3 regions of the Micromonospora palomenae genome follow, and region 2 is predicted to be linked to each of the others. Evidence: riboswitches for the same ligand, from Rfam matches in the RefSeq annotation. Region 2 holds a riboswitch; each other region holds the start of a gene.
What was found. Region 2 has a riboswitch for cyclic di-AMP ahead of FHX75_RS13640 (coiled-coil domain-containing protein). Riboswitches for the same ligand answer to the same signal wherever they lie in the genome.
Positions count from the first base shown of each region.

Region 1: it holds a riboswitch for cyclic di-AMP, as region 2 does, so the genes downstream of both, FHX75_RS03345 (LysM peptidoglycan-binding domain-containing protein) here and FHX75_RS13640 (coiled-coil domain-containing protein) in region 2, are expected to answer to the same signal.
Region 3: it holds a riboswitch for cyclic di-AMP, as region 2 does, so the genes downstream of both, FHX75_RS24345 (coiled-coil domain-containing protein) here and FHX75_RS13640 (coiled-coil domain-containing protein) in region 2, are expected to answer to the same signal.

Region 1 is NZ_VIXA01000001.1:732,191-738,764, reverse strand. Features, by position in the region: gene FHX75_RS03365 (sulfotransferase family protein) at 1-119, shown strand, start outside; gene FHX75_RS03360 (DUF1062 domain-containing protein) at 461-907, shown strand; gene FHX75_RS03355 (YdeI/OmpD-associated family protein) at 1,074-1,682, shown strand; gene nhaA (Na+/H+ antiporter NhaA) at 1,853-3,169, opposite strand; gene FHX75_RS03345 (LysM peptidoglycan-binding domain-containing protein) at 3,416-4,087, opposite strand; cyclic di-AMP (ydaO/yuaA leader) riboswitch at 4,086-4,260, opposite strand; gene FHX75_RS31905 (hypothetical protein) at 4,704-4,829, shown strand; gene FHX75_RS03340 (peptidoglycan-binding domain-containing protein) at 4,831-5,715, shown strand; gene htpG (molecular chaperone HtpG) at 5,764-6,574, opposite strand, start outside.
Region 2 is NZ_VIXA01000002.1:563,577-570,150, forward strand. Features, by position in the region: gene FHX75_RS13625 (hypothetical protein) at 1-442, opposite strand, end outside; gene FHX75_RS13630 (heavy metal translocating P-type ATPase) at 473-2,506, opposite strand; gene FHX75_RS13635 (YibE/F family protein) at 2,825-4,162, shown strand; cyclic di-AMP (ydaO/yuaA leader) riboswitch at 4,329-4,459, shown strand; gene FHX75_RS13640 (coiled-coil domain-containing protein) at 4,464-5,483, shown strand; gene FHX75_RS13645 (carbonic anhydrase) at 5,549-6,202, opposite strand; gene FHX75_RS13650 (helix-turn-helix transcriptional regulator) at 6,432-6,574, shown strand, end outside.
Region 3 is NZ_VIXA01000003.1:731,204-737,777, forward strand. Features, by position in the region: gene FHX75_RS24315 (cellulose-binding domain-containing protein) at 1-226, shown strand, start outside; gene FHX75_RS24320 (hypothetical protein) at 330-731, opposite strand; gene FHX75_RS30955 (hypothetical protein) at 852-992, opposite strand; gene FHX75_RS24325 (STAS domain-containing protein) at 1,331-1,699, shown strand; gene surE (5'/3'-nucleotidase SurE) at 1,799-2,623, opposite strand; gene FHX75_RS30960 (hypothetical protein) at 2,620-2,757, opposite strand; gene FHX75_RS24335 (SRPBCC family protein) at 2,815-3,294, shown strand; gene FHX75_RS24340 (hypothetical protein) at 3,308-3,811, opposite strand; gene FHX75_RS24345 (coiled-coil domain-containing protein) at 3,929-4,984, opposite strand; cyclic di-AMP (ydaO/yuaA leader) riboswitch at 4,989-5,120, opposite strand; gene FHX75_RS24350 (cation diffusion facilitator family transporter) at 5,262-6,176, opposite strand; gene FHX75_RS24355 (HelD family protein) at 6,338-6,574, opposite strand, start outside.

The sequences.
Region 1 (6,574 bases), on a different contig from region 2:
CCCCTTCGACGTTTCAGTCGCACAAGCTGACGAACCGCAACGACCAATTCGACGACGAAACCCGCGAGTTCATCGAAGAAGCACTCGGCAAGGTCATCCCGGCCATGGGATATGAGTGACGGCTCTGGCTCTCCACCTCGAAGACGCCGCGTCGCGCCCTCGAACGCCCGGTAGAAGGAAGCTGCCATGGAGGCGGCCGCAGGGGCGATCGGACCGTGGTCGGCGCCCCAGCTCGCCGGCCCCGCCCCTCAGTGCTCGGTACCGGGACAAAAATGGGTGGCCTCGCCAGCCCGTCCCGCCCTACCTTGTAACTGGATCTTCTGCTCCGACCCACTCACGAGAGGACTTCACCCCGCGTGACGCCGCCTGCTCTTTAGACCTGACACCTTCCCCATGCATCGGTCGCCGACGTCGCCGTCGGCCTTTTTCCCATGCCTCCCGTCAGGTCTTCAGAGAGATCATGTCTACGCGTCCTCATATCGTTCTGTCCTGGACCGTTCGGCGCACCCGCCTTCCCCTGCTCGCGCTCGGCTGCGTCCATTGCCATTCCGGCCTCGCCAGCACCGGCGACGGGAAGTTCCGCGGCAAACTCCTCGACATCTGGCTCCCGGTCGCCTGCGTTTCCTGCGACCGCACCAGCAAAATCACCGTGCACGATCGCGTCCCGGTCCGGTACCTGGACCCGATCCGTCTAAAGGGCTGCTCCGGCAACTCCTTCGCCGCTGAATCGCAGAACCCACCGGGACTACTCGTTCATCCTGCTATGAGCCGCCGCCGTGGGCCTGAGCCGGGGCGAGAGGCAAGGTGGCCTTGCCCCGGACTACATCACGCGGCGGTCCGCGCGGGGTCGCTCATGACCGGGCGCGAACGAAGGTCAGGGTCGGCCCGATACCGACGACAAAGGTGAACGCCCGGGTGCATACATCCGGACGTGCCGATGGGCGCACGCTCGCCGCGATGGGCGCTGCCGCTCCACTGGGTGCTCAGTGGTTGCGGGATCCGACCAGGCCCGGGGATTGGGCTTCGCCCCGCGCCCGATCCCCGGGGTCGGCGCAGCCGTTAACCTCACCGTCATGGCGAGCGCCGAATTGGATGAGTTGATCGTCGCGGACGCCGACGCGCTGCGCGCGTGGTTGTCGGCCAACCACGCCACGTCGCCCGGCGTCTGGCTCGCCCTGACCAAGAAGGGCGGCACAGTCACGACGCTGACCTGGCAGCAGGCGGTCGACGAGGCCCTGTGTTTCGGCTGGATCGACGGGCAGGCCCGTAAACGGGATCAGGAAACCTCCTGGATCCGGTTCACCCCTCGCAGGCCCCGCAGTTCCTGGTCACAACGCAACGTCGCCCACGTGGCCCGGCTCGAGGCGCAGGGGCGAATGCTGCCCCCAGGCCGCGCCGCGGTAGAAGCCGCGAAGGCGGACGGGCGGTGGGCGGCCGCCTACGCCCCGCCGTCGGAAGCCGAGGTACCGGCCGACCTCCTCGCCGCCATCGCCGCCGACCCCGCCGCCCAGGCCATGTTCGACGTACTCACCAAAACCAACCGGTTCGCCCTCATCCACCGCGTCAACGCCGTCAAACGGGCGCAGACCCGCGAGCGGAAGATCGGCGAGTTCGTTGCCATGCTGGCCCGTCACGAGACGATCTACCCGCAGAAGGCCAAGCCTCCGAACTCACACGGGTGATCGCCTGCTCGACGGTGGAACCAGTCACGGCGCCAGGAGCGCTCGGACGGATTCCCTGGTTCGGAAGGGACGCACCTCGGCCGTGCCGGGGCACGCTTTCGACCCCTCGGCGGTGAAGGCCGGCTTCTTGCCCGGCTTGATCCGGATCTACCGCCGACAGCCGGCTCGGTTCAGTCGACATGGCCGTCCGCCTTCGGCTCGAAGACGTCCGGGACGCCGTCGTGGTCCTCGTCGAGCGTCTCGATCTCGTGCACCCGCCGGTAGACCCGGGTGCGGGCGCGCAGGATCACCGTCGCCAGCAGCGCGGAGAGCAGCGACCCGGTGAGCACCGCGACCTTGACGTGGTCGTCACGCGCGCTGCCCAGGCCGAAGGCCAGCTCGCCGATCAGCAGCGACACGGTGAACCCGATCCCGCCGAGCAGCGCCAGGCCGAGCACGTCGACCCAGTTCAGCCCCTCGTCGAGGTTGGCCCGGGTGAACCGGGACACCAGCCAGGTGGCGGCCAGGATGCCCACCGGCTTGCCGACCACCAGGCCGACCACGATGCCGGCCGCGACCCGGTCGGTCAGCGCGGTGGCCAGCCCGGCCAGGCCGCCGACCGTGACACCGGCGGAGAGGAACGCGAAGATCGGCACCGCCACCCCGGCGGAGATCGGCCGGAACCGGTGCTCGAAGTGCTCGGCCAGGCCCGGCCCGGCGTCCGGCCCGCCGGCGGCCTCGCTGCGCAGCACCGGGACGGTGAAGGCGAGCAGCACGCCCGCCACCGTGGCGTGCACCCCCGAGGCGTGCACCAGCGTCCAGGTCACGGCGGCCAGCGGCAGCAGCAGCCACCAGGACCGGACCCGGCGCTGCACCAGCACGGCGAAGAGCGCGAGCGGCACCAGGGCGGCCAGCAGCGGCGGCACGGCGAGGCTGGAGGTGTAGAAGACGGCGATGATGACGATGGCGAGCAGGTCGTCGACGACCGCCAGGGTGAGCAGGAAGGTACGCAGCGCCGAGGGCAGCAGCCGTCCCACCACCGCGAGCACCGCCAGGGCGAATGCGATGTCGGTGGCCGTCGGGATTGCCCACCCCCGGGCGCCGTCGACCCCGGCGATGAGGACGAACAGCACGGCGGGTACGGCCACCCCGCCGACCGCCGCCGCCACCGGCACCGCGGCCCGGCGCGGGTCGCGCAGGTCGCCGGCGACGAACTCGCGCTTGAGTTCCAGCCCGGCGACGAAGAAGAAGATCGCCAGCAGCCCGTCGGCGGCCCAGGTGGCGAGGGTGAGATCGAGGTGCAGCGACGCCGGGCCGACGGTGAGGTCACGCAGCGCCCGGTAGCCGTCCGCCCAGGGTGAGTTCGACCAGAGCAGCGCGAGCAGCGCCCCGACGAGCAGGAGCGCCCCGCCCACGGTCTCCTTGCGCAGGATGGCGGAGATGCGGCTGGTCTCGCCCCAGGAGCGGCGGGCGAACAGGCTGGTACGGCGCCGGGGGGCGTCGGTCACGGGGTCTCCTCGTCGGCAGGGGTCGCGTCATCCATCGCCGACCAGACTTCCCGGCACACCAGGGCCAACCCTATCCCCCGCCCCCGGCCGACGGCCCGACGACCGGCGACGCGGACGCGCCGGCGGGCCGGTCCACGCGCGCCGGGTACCCCGTCGGCAGCGGCCCGAACCACGACGTCGCCGTGGACGCGGCGACGCCCGGCCGGTCGTCCGGCCGGGCGTCGTCACAGTGCCCGGGTGCTGGGGTCAGAGGCTGAGCTTCTGACCGGGGAAGATCAGCCCCGGGTCGGCGCCGACCACGCGCTTGTTGCGCTCGTACAGCGCCTGCCAGCCACCGGCCAGGTCCCGGGCGTCGGCGATCTGCGACAGGGTGTCACCCGGCCGCACCACGTACACGTCGCCGGTCCCGGCCGGCGCGCTGCGCCGCTGGCTGCGGGTGCTGTGCTGCTCCCGCGAGGACCGCTCGGTGGAGGTGGCCTTCGACGAGCCGGAGCGCCGCTGCTTCTGCGACTTCTCCGACTTCTCCGAGGGGGTGGAGTAGCTCTTGGTGGAGCCACCCTTCCGGCCGCAGGTCGGCCAGGCGCCGATGCCCTGACCGTCGAGCACCTTCTCGGCGATCGCGATCTGCTCGCCACGGCTGGCCAGGTCGGCGCGGGAGGCGTACTTCTTGCCGCCGTAGCCGGACCAGGTGCTCTGCGAGAACTGCAGGCCGCCGTAGTAGCCGTTGCCGGTGTTGATGTGCCAGTTGCCGCCGGACTCGCACTGGGCGATCGCGTCCCAGTTGACGCTGGCGGCGCTCGCCGGCGACGCCGGCGCCAGGACGGCGGCGACCCCGGTGACCGCACCGACGGCGAGCGTGCCGACGGCGATGCGGCGCGAGCTGACCCGTCGGTGACGGGCGGTGTATTCAGTTGCCATGTGGATTCCTCCACGCCGACGAGGTGAGCTGTCGGGTTCGGGCCGAGGAGCCCGGCCGCCCGTGGGCGGCTTCACCCCGAGGTGACGTGCACCGAGGAACGTGTGGGTCCCCCGCTCCATGCCCGCTGAAAAGGTCCCACCGGCCGGCGGCATGGATTAGGCGTTACCGGCCGTGGTGTCCGCGATCGCGAACACGAACGACGTTAGGAACTGTTTCGGGCGATTGCCCACCTCTTGTGAAGTTCTTCACCCGGCTGAGCGACGGCTTCGTCCTTCGAGTTGCGGGTTGGTCGGCGGTGCTCTACAAGGGCCGGTCGGGAACCTGTCAGGACTGGGCCGAAAGCCTCGCTCCGAGCGGCGGATCAGGTGCCGTCGTCTCGCCGTCTTCGCTGGTCAGGCGGCCTCGATCGGCGGCCCGCGCCGCCGGACGGTCAGCGTTGCCGCTGATTGGCGACTCATGTCTGGGCAGCCCGGCCGCCGACTCGGACGGTAGGGAGCAGAGCGCGGCCGCGGCGCCGACGGGTCGGACCCGCCGGATGCCGGGCGCCGTCGCCCTGGCCGGCACGGTCCGCCCCGGTTCGCGGCGGCCGACCATCCGCGAGAGGAAGGACGCTCCATGGACACCGTCAGCATCGACACCGACTACCTCGTCGCCACCTTGGACGAGGACGACGACCCGGAGAGCCTGGCCGGCGACGAGGTCGACTTCGACCTGGCCGCCGCGCTGGAAGAGGAGGAGTGAGATGGGCGTGCACCTGGCGCCCGCGCTGCGGGTGCTGCGCGAGGAGATAGACACCCGGTGGCCGCAGCGGGACCGCAAGTCCGACGGCTGGTTGGGCGACGCCAGTCACCAGGCGCGCCGCTCGGACCACAATCCGGACAGTGACGACCAGTCGGTCAACGCGGTGGACGTGGACGTCGACGGGATCGACCCGCTGCTGGTCGTCCGGCAGGCCGTCAGCCATCCGTCCACCCAGTACGTCATCTACGACCGGAAGATCTGGAGCCGTACCCGCAGCTTCCGGCCGGCCCGGTACACCGGGCCGAACCCGCACGACAAGCACCTGCACGTCAGCGTCAGCCACCAGCGGAGCCTGGAGGACAGCCGCCACCCGTGGGGCATCGCCACCGCCACGACGGCTCGGCTCGGCGACCGGGTGCTGCGCGCCGGCTGCCGGGGCGGCGACGTCCGGGAGTTGCAGGCCGTCGCCAACCGCCTCGGGGCCCGGCTGACGGCCGACGGGGTGTTCGGGCCGGCCGTGGCCGCCTGGGTACGGTCGTTCCAGACCGCCCGGAAGCTCACCGCCGACGGGGTGGTCGGTCCGCGTACCGTGGCGGCCCTGCGCGCGGCCGTCAAGCCGGCCCCTTCGGTGCCCAGCGGGCGACCGGCGACGCCGGTGTCCGGGGGCAGACCGGGCTCGCGGACGCTGCGGCGCGGCAGCAAGGGCGGGGACGTGGCCTTCGTACAGCGGTTCGTCGGCGCGAAGCGGTGCGGCCCCGCGAGCGGCGCCTTCGACGCGAAGACCGAGGCCGGGGTGCGCTGGTACCAGGGCATGCGGGGGCTGACCGTGGACGGGGTGGTCGGCCCGGCCACCTGGGCGGCGATGGGCGTGCGGGTCGGTTCCTGAGCAGGCGGCCCCGGCCCGGCGCTGCACCGGGCCGGGGCCGTCGTCGCGTCAGAGGGTGCGGGCCAGCCGGTCGGCGAGGACCCGGGCAAACCGGGCCGGGTCGGCCAGGTCGCCGCCCTCGGCGAGCAGCGCCATGCCGTACAGCAGCTCGGCGGTCTCGGTGAGGGCACCCTCGTCGCCGCCGCGCTCGTGCGCCGCGCGCAGGCCGGTGACCAGTGGGTGGGTCGGGTTGAGTTCGAGGATGCGCTTCACCTTCGGCACCTCCTGCCCCATCGCGCGGTACATCTTCTCCAGCGTGGGCGTGATGTCGTGCGCGTCGCCGACGATGCAGGCCGGCGAGGTGGTCAGGCGGGAGGAGAGCCGGACCTCCTTGACGTTGTCGGCCAGCGCGCCGCCGAGGAAGGCGAGCAGGGCGGCGTACTCCTTGGTCTGCCGCTCCCGTTCCGTTTCGGCCTCCTCGCGCTCCTGCTCGGTGTCCAGGTCCACCTGGCCCTTGGCGATCGAGCGCAGCGGCCGGCCGTCGAACTGCGCGACCCGCTCCACCCACACCTCGTCGACCGGGTCGGTGAGCAGCAGCACCTCGTAGCCCTTGGCGCGGAAGGCCTCCATGTGCGGCGAGTTCTCCAGCATGGCCCGGGTCTCGCCGGTGGCGTAGTAGATCTCCTCCTGGCCGTCCTTCATCCGCTCGACGTACTCGCGCAGCGTGGTGGGCTCGGTGGCGTCGTGGGTGGAGGCGACCGAGACGATGTCGAGGATCGCCTGCTGGTTGTCCGGGTCCTCCAGCAGCCCCTCCTTGACCACCCGGCCGAACTCCGACCAGAAGGTCCGATACCGGTCGGCGTGCTCGGTGCGCATCTCC
Region 2 (6,574 bases):
GCTGATCGGCGGGAAGCGCCACTGCGCCGCGCGGGCGGGCACGAGCCGACTGGTCGGCGGCGACCCGTTCGCAGCCGACCCCGGAGCAGTCACCCACCACCACCCCGCCGCCCTGGCCGGCGAACGACACCGGCCCGGCGACATGGACGATCGGGACCGCTGCGGGCGCGGCGCCGTGGGCGGCCGGGATCGCCTCGGGCGGAGCCGCCTGGACTGCCGGGACCGCTGCGGGCGTGGCGCCGTGGGCGACCGGGACCGCCTCGGACCGGGCGGCCTGAGCAACCGGCGCCCGCTGCGACACGGCGGCGTGGCCGTCCGGGTGGGACGCGACGGAGTGCGTGCCGTGGCCGATGGTGTGCATGGCGGCCAGCCCGAGCAGGGTGCAGGCGAGCAGGAGCAGCCGGGCCCACCACCCGGCCGGCCGCACCGTCACCGTTCGCACCCGACCACGCTAGCCCGATCCGGGCGGGGATCAGAGGCGTACCCGGCGCAACAACTGGGCGTTGAGCGCGACCACGATCGTCGAGGCGGACATCAGCGCCGCGGCGAGCGCCGGACTCAACGCCACCCCCGCGAAGGCCAGCACGCCGGCCGCCAGTGGCAGCGCCACCACGTTGTAGCCGGCCGCCCAGGCGAGGTTCTGCCGCATCTTCCGGTACGCCGCCCGGCTCAGCCGGACCACCCCGGCGACCCCGCGCGGGTCGGAGGAGGCCAGCACCACTCCGGCCGACTCGATCGCCACGTCGGTGCCCGCCCCGATCGCAATGCCCACGTCCGCCCGGGCCAGCGCCGGCGCGTCGTTGACCCCGTCCCCGACCATCGCCACCCGCAGCCCCCGGCGTTGCAGCGCGGTCACCTTCCGGTCCTTGTCGGCGGGGAGCACCTCGGCGAAGACCTCGTCGACGCCGGGCCGGAAGCCGAGGTCCGCGGCGACCGCCTCGGCCACCGTCCGGGCGTCCCCGGTGATCATCGCGATGCTGCGGACCCCCTCGGCCCGCAGTTCCGCGATCGCCTCCCGGGCCTCGGGGCGTACCTGGTCGGCGAGGGCGAGCAGGCCGAGGACGGTGTCCGGCAGGCGGACCAGGTGCAGCACCGCCGCGCCGCGCTCCGCCCAGCGCCGGGCCGCCGGCTCCAGCGCCCCGGGCAGCTCCAGTCCCTGCTCACGCAGGAGCGCGGGGCCGCCGACCGCGTACGGCGCACCGTCGATGTCGGCCCGGACGCCGCGCCCCGGCAGCGAGCGGAAGCCGGCGGCCGGGGCCGGGCCGCCGTGCTCGGCGGCGGCCGCGACGATCGCCCGGGCCAGCGGGTGTTCGCTGTCCGCCTCGACCCCGGCGGCGAGCCGCAGCACCTCGTCCTCGCCGGTCCCCGGCGCGGCGGCCACCCCGACCACCGCGTGCTCGCCCCTGGTGAGGGTGCCGGTCTTGTCGAAGAGCACCACGTCCACGGTGCGCATCCGTTCCAGCGCGAGCCGGTCGCGGACCAGCACGCCGGAGCGGGCGGCCAGCGCGGTGGAGAGCGCGATCACCAGCGGGATGGCCAGGCCGAGCGCGTGCGGGCAGGCGATCACCAGCACCGTGACGGTCCGCACCACGGCCTGGTCCCGCTCGCCCAGCGCGGTCCACCCCACGACGGTTAGCACGGCGGTACCCGTGGCGACGTAGAAGAGCCAGGCGGCGAAGCGGTCCGCCAGCGCCTGCGCCCGCCCGCCGGACTGCTGCGCCTGTGCCACGAGGCGCTGGATGCCGGCGAGGGTGGTCTGGTCGCCGACGGCCTCCACCCGGACCCGGATCGCCGAGTCGGTGGCGACGGTGCCGGCCACCACCCGGTCCCCGACCGCGCGGGAGACCGGGCGGGACTCGCCGGTGACCATCGACTCGTCCAGCTCGGCGGCCCCGTCGACGATCCGCCCGTCGGCCGGCACCCGGCCACCGGGGCGGACCAGCACCACGTCGGCCACCCGCAGCCCGCTCACCGGCACCCGTTCGGTGCCGCCCTGCGGCCCGACCCGCTCGGCGTCGTCGGGGAGCAGCGCGGCCAGCGCCGCGAGCGCGCCCCGCGCCTGCCCGACGGCCTTCATCTCCTGCCAGTGCCCGAGCAGCATGATGGTGACCAGGGCGGCCAGCTCCCACCAGAAGTCCAGCTCGAAGGCGCCGAGGCTGGTGGCGAGCGAGGCGGCGTACGCGACGCTGATCGCCATCCCGATCAGCAGCATCATCCCCGGGGCCCGGTCGCGCACCTCGCGCACCGCGCCGACGAGGAACGGCCAGCCGCCCCACCAGAAGACCACCGAGCCGAGCACCGGCCCGACCAGGGACCGGCCGGGGAACTCCAGCGAGTAGCCGAACCACTCCATCACCATGTGGCTGGTGGCGACCACGGGCAGGGTCAGCGCCAGGCAGAGCCAGAACCGGCGGCGGAACATCTCCGGGTCGTGCCCGGCGTGCCGGTCGTGCCCCCGGTGCCGGTCCGACCCCGGGTGCCGGGCCGGGCCGGCCTGCTGGTCCATGCCCTCACGATGCCCGGTGAACGCGCTGCCGATGGCACGAACCGGGCGGACCCGCACCGAACCTGGCTACGATTCTCCGGCCATGACTCGCCATCCGCCGCTGCTGCCGCCGACCCGCGTACCGCGCCGGGCTCGGCTGCCGTGGGCGGCCGCCCGGGCGGGTCGCCACACCGGGCGACAGCACCGTCCGGTCGCCCTGGGTGACCCCGCCGGCACCCAGGGCCCACACCGGGGTACGCGGCCCGCCACGCGCGTTCCGCGGCTGAACCGACCGGCCGGCTGACACGTACTCCGCCCTGGATCGTTGGGAGACTCGCAATGGGCGCCGACCACACCCGTCCCGCTCCGTCCGCCCCACCGGGGGTGCGACGGATCCTCGTCGCGACGGTGGTCCCGCTGTTCGTCGTCACGGTGATCGCCGCCCTGGTGCTGTGGCCGCGCGACTCGCGGCAGGCCGACGGCGGCGCCGAGCCGGCGCGCCACCACGGCACGGTGACCCGGGTGGTGACCGAACCCTGCCCACCGACGCCGGAGGCGCCCGGCGCCGTCGAGGGCCCGTGCGGGACCGTGACGGTCCGGGTCGAGCAGGGCCCGGACAACGGGCAGCAGGTGGAGACGCCGGTGCCCGCCGGCCCGGGCGCACCCGCCGTGGCGGTGGGCGACGAGGTGGTGCTGGTCCAGCTCGCCGACCCGGCCGACCCCACCGCCACCAGCTACCAGATCGCCGAACACCAGCGGGGCAAGCCGCTGGTGTGGCTGGTGGCGCTCTTCGCGGCGGCGATCGTGGCGTTCGGCCGGCTGCGCGGGCTGGCCGCGCTTGCCGGGCTGGGCGCCAGCTTCGCCATCCTGCTGACCTTCGTCGTGCCCGGCATCGCGGCGGGCGGCTCGCCACTTCTGATCGCGATCACCGGCTCGGCGCTGATCATGTTCGTGGTGCTGTACCTGACCCACGGGATCACCGCGCAGACCTCGGTGGCGGTCCTCGGCACGCTCGGCAGCCTGGTGCTGACCGGGCTGCTCGGCAGCCTGGCCACCGCCGCCACCCACCTGACCGGGTTCGGCAGCGAGGAGGCCACCACGCTGTCGATGTACCAGCGCGACGTCGACCTGCACGGGCTGCTGCTGGCCGGCATCATCATCGGCTCGCTCGGCGTGCTCGACGACGTCACCGTCACCCAGGCCGCCACCGTCACCGAGCTGGCGCACGCCAACCCCGGACTGTCCCGGACCCAGCTCTACCGGGCCGCCACCCGGGTCGGCCGGGCGCACATCGCCTCCACGGTGAACACCATCGTGCTCGCGTACGCGGGCGCGTCGCTGCCGCTGCTGCTCCTGCTCACCGCCGACAGCCGGCCGGTGAGCCAGATCCTCACCAGCGAGTTCCTGGCCCAGGAGATCGTCCGCAGCGCGGTGGCGACGCTCGGCCTGATCGCCGCCGTACCGCTGACCACCGCTCTGGCCGCGCTGGTCGCCACCGCCGGTCGTGGCCCGGCCGACGATCCGGCCCGGGACACCGGACCGGCACCCACGCCCCGCCCCTCCGCCGACCGGGACGCGGCGCTCGAGGCGCTGAGCGCGTCGCGTCCCGGCGGACCGTCCACCCCGGCCCCCGCACGGTGGCCCGACCCGGAAAGGAGCACGGACACCGCATGGTGAGACTCCGCTGCGTGACCGACGCCGACGCGGAACCTGACGAACGCGTCACTCGTCACGCTTCGCTACGACGAAATAACGCATTTAGTCGGGTTCTGGACGTAGATCCCCGGTACGACTCTCGGGTAACCTCGCTGCCGGTCACCGCCGAAGGCGCGCAGCGGCGCCTGCGGTGCCGCCGCCCAATCGCCGCGAGGCGAGCCGGGGAACCAGGTACATGGGGTGAATCCGCGCGAGCGGTAGGGGCCACTTCCGTCCCGAACCCGTCAGCTAACCCGGTCGGCGGTCGACGGAAGGGAACACTGTGACGGCACCCCTGCGCCGCTGGTTGACTCCGGTGGTGGCCGTGTTCGCCGCGCTGGCCATCCTCGGCGGGCCGACAGCCGCGATCGCCGCGCCCTCGACCCCCACCCCCTCCGGGCACGAGGAGGACGACGAGCCCAAGCTGCTCACCGACGTCATCGAGCTGCGCAACCGCGAGTACTCGAAGGCGAAGACGCAGCTGGAGAAGTCCAAGAAGCGCCAGCAGCAGCTCGCGCTGGAGGTGCGGCGCGCGCAGGACGAGCTGGCGGCGTTGCAGCCGACGGTCTCGCAGATCGCGGCGCAGTCGTACCGGACCGGCCGGATCGGCGCGGTGGCGATGCTGCTGGAGAGCGACGCCCCGGACTCGTTCGTCAGGCGCGCCGCCGCCCTGGACGAGCTGAACATGGTCAACGCGCAGAAGCTAGCCAAGGTCACCGCCGCCAAGAACCGCGCGGAGCAGGCCAAGCTGGCGCTGGACGCCGAGGTGCGCGAGCAGCAGAAGCTCACCAACGACATGGCCCGGGAGAGCCGGGAGGCCGAGAAGGCCCTCCAGCTGGTCGGTGGCCGGGGCTTCACCGGCGGCCTGGTCGACGCGACCTCGCCGGTCGCCCGGATCGGCCCCGGCCGGACTGCCGACGGCGGCTGGCGTCCGGAGTCACGCACCGAGAACGACCCGACCACCTCCGGCACCATCACGCCGCGCACCCTGCACGCGTACAAGGAGGTCCGGCGGGCCGGCTTCACCCGGTTCGCGGGCTGCTACCGGCCCGGCGGGCCGTGGGAGCACCCGAAGGGCAAGGCCTGCGACTGGTCGTTGCAGCGGAGCGGCTTCGCGCCCTGGCACAACAACGACACCCGGATGTACGGCAACAACCTCGCCGCGTTCCTGATCCGCAACGCCGACCGGCTCGGCATCTACTACGTGATCTGGAACCGGCAGATCTGGTTCCCGGCGACCGGGTGGAAGTCGTACAGCGGACCGTCGAACCACACCGACCACGTGCACATGTCGATGCTTTAGCGCGCGACGCGTACCGAACGAGGGCCGTCCCCGGTGGGGGCGGCCCTCGTCGCGTGCGGGGGGGCTCAGCCGGCGACGGCGGTCGCCCGATCGCCGGCCTGAGCCGGCACGACGCTCGGCACCGCGGCCACCGTCCGCACCTCACCGGCGGCCAGTCGGTACGACATGCCGACCACCGCGCACCGCCCCTCGGCGACCGCGGCGGCCAGTACGGCGGAGTTGCCCAGCAGCGCCTCGACGGTGTGCGCGATGTGGATGTCGACGATCCCGTCGACGTCGTCGACACCCTGCTCGGCGGCCCGCCGGAGGCTGGGCGCCACCGCGTCCACCACCGCCCGCAGGTGCCCGGCCGGCGGCGTGCCGGTCCGCGCGGCGTCCCGGGCGGCCTGCACCGCCCCGCAGGAGTCGTGGCCGAGCACCACCACCAGCGGGGTGTTCAGGACGCTCACCGCGTACTCGACGCTGCCGAGCACCTCGGGGCCGGCGGTGTGCCCGGCGGTACGCACCACGAAGAGGTCACCCAGGCCCCGGTCGAAGATGATCTCGGCGGCGAGGCGGGAGTCGGAGCAGCCGACGATCACCGCGAACGGGTGCTGGCCGTCGGCGACCGCCGCCCGGTGCAGCGAGTCCTGGTTGGGGTGGCGCTGCGCGCCCGTCACGAAACGCCGGTTGCCGGCGTGCAGCTCGGCGAGCGCCTGCGTCGGATCGGTCAGGGTCATTGCCTCACCTCGGTCCCTCACGAGATCGGCCTGGTCACACCCGGCCGGCGACGGAGGCGGCCTCGCCGCCCACCGTCACACGCAGCAGAAGATACGTCAAGGTATACGTGATACGGATTTCATACTTTGCCCCGGCGTCGATGTGATGTTTCGCCTGGCGTCCGGCGGGCCGACCGCCGGGGTGGGTCCGGGGGAGCCAGGGCGGAAAAGCCGAGGGACTGGCCATACCATGACGGGCATGGCGACGACTGCGCAGAACGGGAGCACCCGGAACTGGACGTTCCTCACCAACCACGCGCACGTGCTGCTCGCCATCGCCCGCAACCCCACCGCCCGGCTGCGGGACGTCGCCGACGAGGTCGGCGTGACCGA
Region 3 (6,574 bases), on a different contig from region 2:
CGGCACCGCGCCGATCGCCGGCTGGACGCTGGGCTGGACCTTCGCCGACGGGCAGAAAATCACGCAGCTCTGGGGCGGCTCGTACACCCAGACCGGCGCCGCCGTGTCGGTGCGGGACGCCGGCTGGAACGGCGCGCTCGGCGCCGGCGCCACCACCAGCGTCGGCTTCCTCGGCAGCTCCAGCGGCAGCAACGGCGTACCCGCGGTCACCTGCACCAGCCGCTGACCCGGCCGGCGCAAGCAACCGTGCAATGCGACGTGGCGGTGTCCGGAGTTCCGGACACCGCCACGTCGTTCTGATCCACCCGGGGTCCCCGGCGTGCCGTCGGTCAGCCGTCGAGGCCGACCGGTGAGTTCGGCCGGTCCACGTCGACGAACTCGATGTCGTCGACGGCCCGGACGTCCCGGCTGCCGGCGGCCCGCGCGGCGGTCCCGGCGGCCCAACCGATCGCGGCCCCGACCAGCGCCGCGCTGATCAGCAGCGTCCACGGCAGGGCCGGACGGCGCCCGGCGAGCGCGTCGAAGGCGAGCGTGGCCCGACGCCGGGCCTCGTCCGCCGCCGAGCCCACCAGGTCACCGGCGTCGGAAAGGTGAGTGCCGCCGCGGACCGACCGCGCCGTGTCCCGCACGCTGTCACCGGCGGAACCGACCGCCGAGACCAGCTGCTGCCAGGCCTGGTCGGCGATCCGCTCCGGCTTGCTGCGGCGCTCCAGCAGGTTGCTGCCGAACATGGGTACCTCCTCGGGGTGCCGAAGTCTGCGGCCACTTCGGACGTCGACGTCTGCGGCGCGTCACGGTCGCCTGTCCCGCCAGTGCCCATCCGGGACGCGCCGCAAACCCGGGTCGGACCCTCAGCGGACCACGACCACCGCGACGCCGCGGGCGAAATCGTCGTCGTCGTCATCGTCGTCGTCCCCGCCGCCGAAGCCGCAGGCCAGTACGAGAGCGAGCAGTGCGCCGACACCGGCCAGGCCGAGCAGTTTCCTGAGCATCGATCGTTCCTTCCGTCGTGGTGGAACCCTCGCCCGCCGACCCTAGGCGGGTGGGGCAACACCGGGGGATCGGCGCGCGGCACCGGGGCTCGCCGGGCGGGCCGGGTTCGGAAACGACTGGACCGGGGTCGCTACCCTGGATCGGTTGGAGCGGCCGAACCCGGTCGCTCGTTGGAATGAACGGGACCAGGAACAACTCGGGGAAGAACGGTCCGGTCCGTCCGGATCCGCGAATTGCTCATCCCGGGGGGTGGCGACCGAGGCCGTCGGAGGAATACTCTCGGTCGCGGCCCGCGTACTGATGAGGCGCCCGTGGACGGGCGAGTGGAGGTGCTCGCGTGAGCCTGTCGATCGTGAAGTCGGTTCTGCCGGGTGGTGTCATGGAGATCGCTCCGCGAGGGGAGATCGACGTCGACACCGCGTACGAGGTGCGTGAGGCGATCGCCGAGGTGCTCGCGAAGGGCCGTCCGTCCCGGATCGAGCTGAACATGCGACTCGTCACCTTCATCGACTCCGTCGGCATCAGCGCGATGGTCGCCGGGTTCCAGACGGCCGAGGTCAGCGGCGTCAAGCTGGTGGTCACCGAGCCCAGCCGGTTCGTTCACCGGCAGCTCTGGGTCACCGGCCTGCTCGGCCTCTTCGGCGCGCCGGAGCCCTACTTCGCCGGCGCCGCGGCCCCGACCCCCGAGGTCCTCCCCGGCGCCTGACGTCGGCCGCTGGTGATCCACTCCAGGTCGCCGATGTGGCGGTGACCCGCGCCCGCGGACCCCGCCACGTCGCCGGAACGGAGTGGATCAAACCGGCGGTCAGTCGCCGCCCAGGCCGGAGAGGTCCACGTCGGCGACCTCGGTGACCGCCCGGACGGCGGTGACGGAGGCGTACCCGGCGGCCAGCAGGGCCAGGTCGGTGCCGGGCTGCACGGCCTGCCCCGGCTCCTCCAGCGAGGTCCGCACGAAGCCGTGCCCGGACTCGGCCACCGTCATCTGCACCTGGCCGAAGCTGGCCAGGGTGGCCCGGCGCACGCCGCGCAGCCGCCCGTGCGGCAGGTCCGGGGCGTTGACGTTCAGCACGCTCTCCACCGGCCCGGCGGTCAACCGGGGCAGCAGGTCCAGCGCCACCCGGGCGGCGGTGTCCCAGTGCCGCTCCGCGTCGCGTACCCGGGCGGCGGCGGAGACCGCGGCGCCGCCGCTGACGGCGGTGGCCTCGCCGACGGAGAGCACGTCCAGCGAGACGGCCATGGCGCGGCAGCCGTTGGCGGCGGCGGTGAAGGCCGCGCCCACCGTGCCGGAGTGCAGCACCGCCCGGCCGGCGTTGGCGCCCCGGTTGATCCCGGAGAGCACCACCGTCGGCGGTGGCCCGAAGGCCCCGTGCACGGCGATCAGCGCGATGAAGCCGGGCGAGCCGCCGACCCCGTACGCGGGCACCCCGGGCAGCTCCGGCAGCGGATGGTCGCGGACCACCACGTGCCCCTCGCGCTCCACCGCTGTCATCGAGGCGCTCGTGCCGCTCGCCTCCTCCAGCGGGGCGGCCACCACCACGTCCAGGCCGCGGTCGGCCGCCGCTCGGGCCAGCGCCAGGATGCCCGGCGCGGCGATCCCGTCGTCGTTGGTGACCAGCACCCGCAGCGTCACCGGTCCACCGCCCGGTCGGCCAGCTCGTCCGGGGTGGTCCGCTCCTGCGGCCGACTGACCACCACCGTCGTACCCGTCCATGCCCCGCCTCCCGTGGCCGTCGCCGGCCGGATTCCCCGCCGGGGCACCGTCATGCCGCCTGCGATTGCCAGCCCGGCCGTCGTACGGGACGATCGGGCGACCGACGAGGGGTGGAGGGTGGAGTGGTCCGGCGGGAGTCGTTCAGCTACACGGTGCAGGCGCGCTGCTCACGGGCGGACGCGGTGGCGCTGTTGAGCGATCCGGCCCGGCAGGGGGAGCTGCATCCGCTGATCGTCCGGGTGCGCCGGCTGCCCACCCGTCCGGGCGCGCGGGCCAGCTACGCCATCACCGACCGGCTGGAGCTGGGGCCGCTGCGGTTCCCGGTCACCTACCAGGCCGACGTCCTGGTGGTCACCGACGACGAGATCGTCACGGTGGCCCGGCAGCAGCCCGGCACGACGGTGCGCAACCACACCCGGCTCCAGGAGGAGGGCGACGTGCTGCGGATCGACGTGGAGATCACCCTCTCCGCGCCGGCACCGCTGTTCGGGTACGCGTTCCGCCAGGCCCGCGCCGCGCACCTGGGCCTGGCCAGCCGACTCGGCGCGGTGCTGGACCGGAAGGCCGGCGGCGGCCCGGTCCCGAACTGACGCCCGGGTCCACTCAGCGGCGGCCGGCGGGCGCCGCCGCCCGGCGGGGCGGGGGGACGGTCCGGCGGTTGCGGCCCCACGGCTTCCAGGTGGAGATCACGGTCATGGTGACCAGCAGGCCGGTGGAGACCGCCGGGGCGACCACCACGTCGAGGCGCTGGTGTGCGGTGGCGTCCGGCCCGGCGGCGGCGCGCAGGTTCGGCGTCAGCGCGAACAGCACCAGGCCGATCATCACCGTGGTGAGCACCAGCTTGACCACCACCCAGCGCCAGCGCAGCAGCCCCCAGGGGGTCAGCAGTGCGCTGGTCACGCCGATCACCCAGACCAGCACGCTCAGCGGCGCGAAGAGCCAGGTCGCCACCAGCGCCGCCGCCGGGTAGACCACCCCCGGGTCGGCGCCGCGCAGCCCGGCGATGCCGAGGGTGAGCAGCACGAGGTCCGCGCCGAGCCAGCCCAGCGCGGTCACCAGGTGCAGGGTGAGCAGGGTCTTGCGGCCGTCGGGGGAGAGTCGGGTCATGCCTCGATGCTCGCCCGGCCGTCGGGCTGCGTCGTGGGCCGGTCGACGACATCCCGGGTACGTCGGCGCGCGTACGACGGGGCCCGTCCGCCTCGGACGGGCCCCGCCGCGGGTCGGTCAGTAGACCGACAGGTGCACGTGGTTGGTGTGGTCGCTGGACGGGTCCCCGCCGGCCCCGCTGTACGACTTCCACCCGCTGCTGGGCAGCCAGATCTGCCGGTACCAGATCACGTACAGCACCCCGAGCCGGTCGGCGTTGCGGACGTGGTACGCGGCCAGGTTGTTGCCGTACGTCCGGTCGCCGCCGGTCGCGTCCCCGCCGAAGCCGCTCTTCTGCGCGGCGAAGTCGCAGGCCCGGCCCTTGGGGTGCTCGCCCGACCCGCTGGGGCGGTAGCAGGAGACGTACCGGGTGAAGCCGGCCGCCTGGCTCTGCTTGAGCGCGTTGAGCATGCGCGGGGTGATGCAGCCGTTGGCCGGGGTCGGGTCGTTGACGCTGCACGACTCCGAGGGCCAGGACCCGTCGGGGTTGCGCGGCGCCGGCCGGGCGTTGGCGGTGGAGGTGCCGGCGTTGGAGCCGCCCCCGGTGCTGACGGCGGGCTTGTCGGCGGCGGCCACCGCCAGGGCCCGTTCGGCCTGCTCCTTGCGCTTGGCCATCACCGCGACCTGCTTGCGCTCCTCGACGATCTCCTTGTCGAGCGCGGCCCGGGTGCGGGTGGCGTCGTCGCGGGTCTGGATCAGGCTGCGCAGCTCCCGGTCCTCGTTGGAGGCGACCGTCTCCAGCGCCGCCGCCCGGTCCAGGAAGCCTTCAGGGCTGGAGCTGTTCAGCAGCGCCGACACCGGCCCGAGCCGCCCGGTCCGGTACGCCACGCCGGCGATCTCGCCGACCTTGCCCTGCCGGACGGTCAGCTCCGACTCGATGGTCTTGAGCTGGTTGCCGAGCTCCTGCTGCCGCTTGGTGGAGCGTTCCAGCGCGGCCTTGGCGTCGATCCAGCCCTTGCTGGCCGCGTCGAGCTGGGCGCGCAGCGCGGGGGTGCCGCCCTCGGGGTCGCCGGGGGCGGCGAGCCGGGTGGCGGGGGGAGCGGCGGTCGCCGGGACCGGCGCGGACGACACCCCGAGGGCGAGCGTCGCGACGACCGCGGCCGCCAGCCGTGCGGTGGTACGTCGTACGTGCATGCACATGTCCTTCCGTCAGCCGCCGACCGGGTTAGCTGACGGGTTCGGGACGGAAGATCCCTACCGCTGACGCGGATGCACCCCACGAACATGGTTCCCCGGCTCGCCCTGGCAGGCGATTAGGCGGCGGCCACCGCCGGCACCGGAGGGTGCCGCCTGGCGGAGGCCGGGACCGAGCCTACCGGTACGGGTGTGACACCCGCCCGTTTCGTGACTGAGGGTACTGGAGTGAATCCTGGTGTAGGTGACACAACGGGACAATAGGTGTCCGATTTCGTCACCACTCGACCTGCCCGCAGGCGCCGGGTGCGGCCCCCGGCTCGATCTGGAGGGTGGCGTGCTCGATGTGGAAGTCCTCGTGCAGGGCGGTGCGGGCGGCGGCCAGCACCGTGCCGACCTCGGCGCCGGGGACCATGGTGAGGTGGGCGGAGGCGACCTCCATGCCGGAGGTGAGCGTCCAGACGTGCAGGTCGTGCACCTCGGCGACGCCGGGGACGGCGGTCAGCCGGTCGTGCACGGCGGTCACCTGCAGATGCTCCGGGGCGGCCTGGACCAGGATGCGCACCGCCGCCCGGCCGAGTCGCCAGGTGCGGGGGAGGATGAACAGGCCGATCGCGACCGCCACCGCCGGGTCGGCCCACCACCAGCCGGTGCCGGCGATGAGCAGCGCGGCCCCGATCACGCCCAGCGAGCCGAGCAGGTCGCCGAGCACCTCCAGGTACGCCCCGCGCAGATTGATGCTCTCCTGCGCCCCCTCGCGCAGCAGCGCGAACGCGACGAGGTTGGCCAGCAGGCCGAGCACCGCCACCGCCAGCATCGGCCCGGTCCGCACCTCCGGCGGGTCGCCGAACCGGCGGACCGCCTCGATCAGCACGTAGATCGCCACCCCGCTGAGCAGGACGGCGTTGGCGAGCGCGGCCAGCACCTCCAGCCGGTAGAGCCCGAAGGTGCGCTGCGGGTCCCGGTCGCCGTGCCGGGTGGCGGTGATGGCGGCCAGCGCCATGCCGATGCCGAGCACGTCGGTGAACATGTGCCCGGCGTCGGAGAGCAGGGCCAGCGAGCCGGTGCCGAACGCGGCGACGGCCTCGACCACCATCAGCGCGGCGAGCAGCGCGAAGGCCGCCCAGAGCCGCCCGCGGTGGCGGTGCGCCGCGTTCGCGACCGACCCGTGGTGGTCATGACCTGCGCCCACGCCCACACCCTCCGTCGCCCCGGCGGCCCGAACCCAATCTATGCTCACATCGCTATGTATGCAACTGACCCCGCACGCATCCCCCACCTTCAGAGAACGAGCGGCCTCCGCGCCCGGAACAGCCACTCCTTCTCCGGAAGTGCCCGACCCCGGGGCGGGGGTCAGGGGGTGGGGTCGATGGTGGTGAGGCGCTGGGTGGCGCGGGAGAGGGCGACGTAGAGGGTGCGCACGCCCGAGCCGGGGTCGGCCCGGATCTCGCTCGGGGCGATGAGCACGACGCCGTCGTACTCCATGCCCTTGGCCTGGAGGCTGGTCACCACCTGGAGCCGGGAGCCGCCGCGGCCGCCCAGCCAGCCGGCCACCTCGTCGCGGCGCGGCACCGGCGTGATCACGCCGAC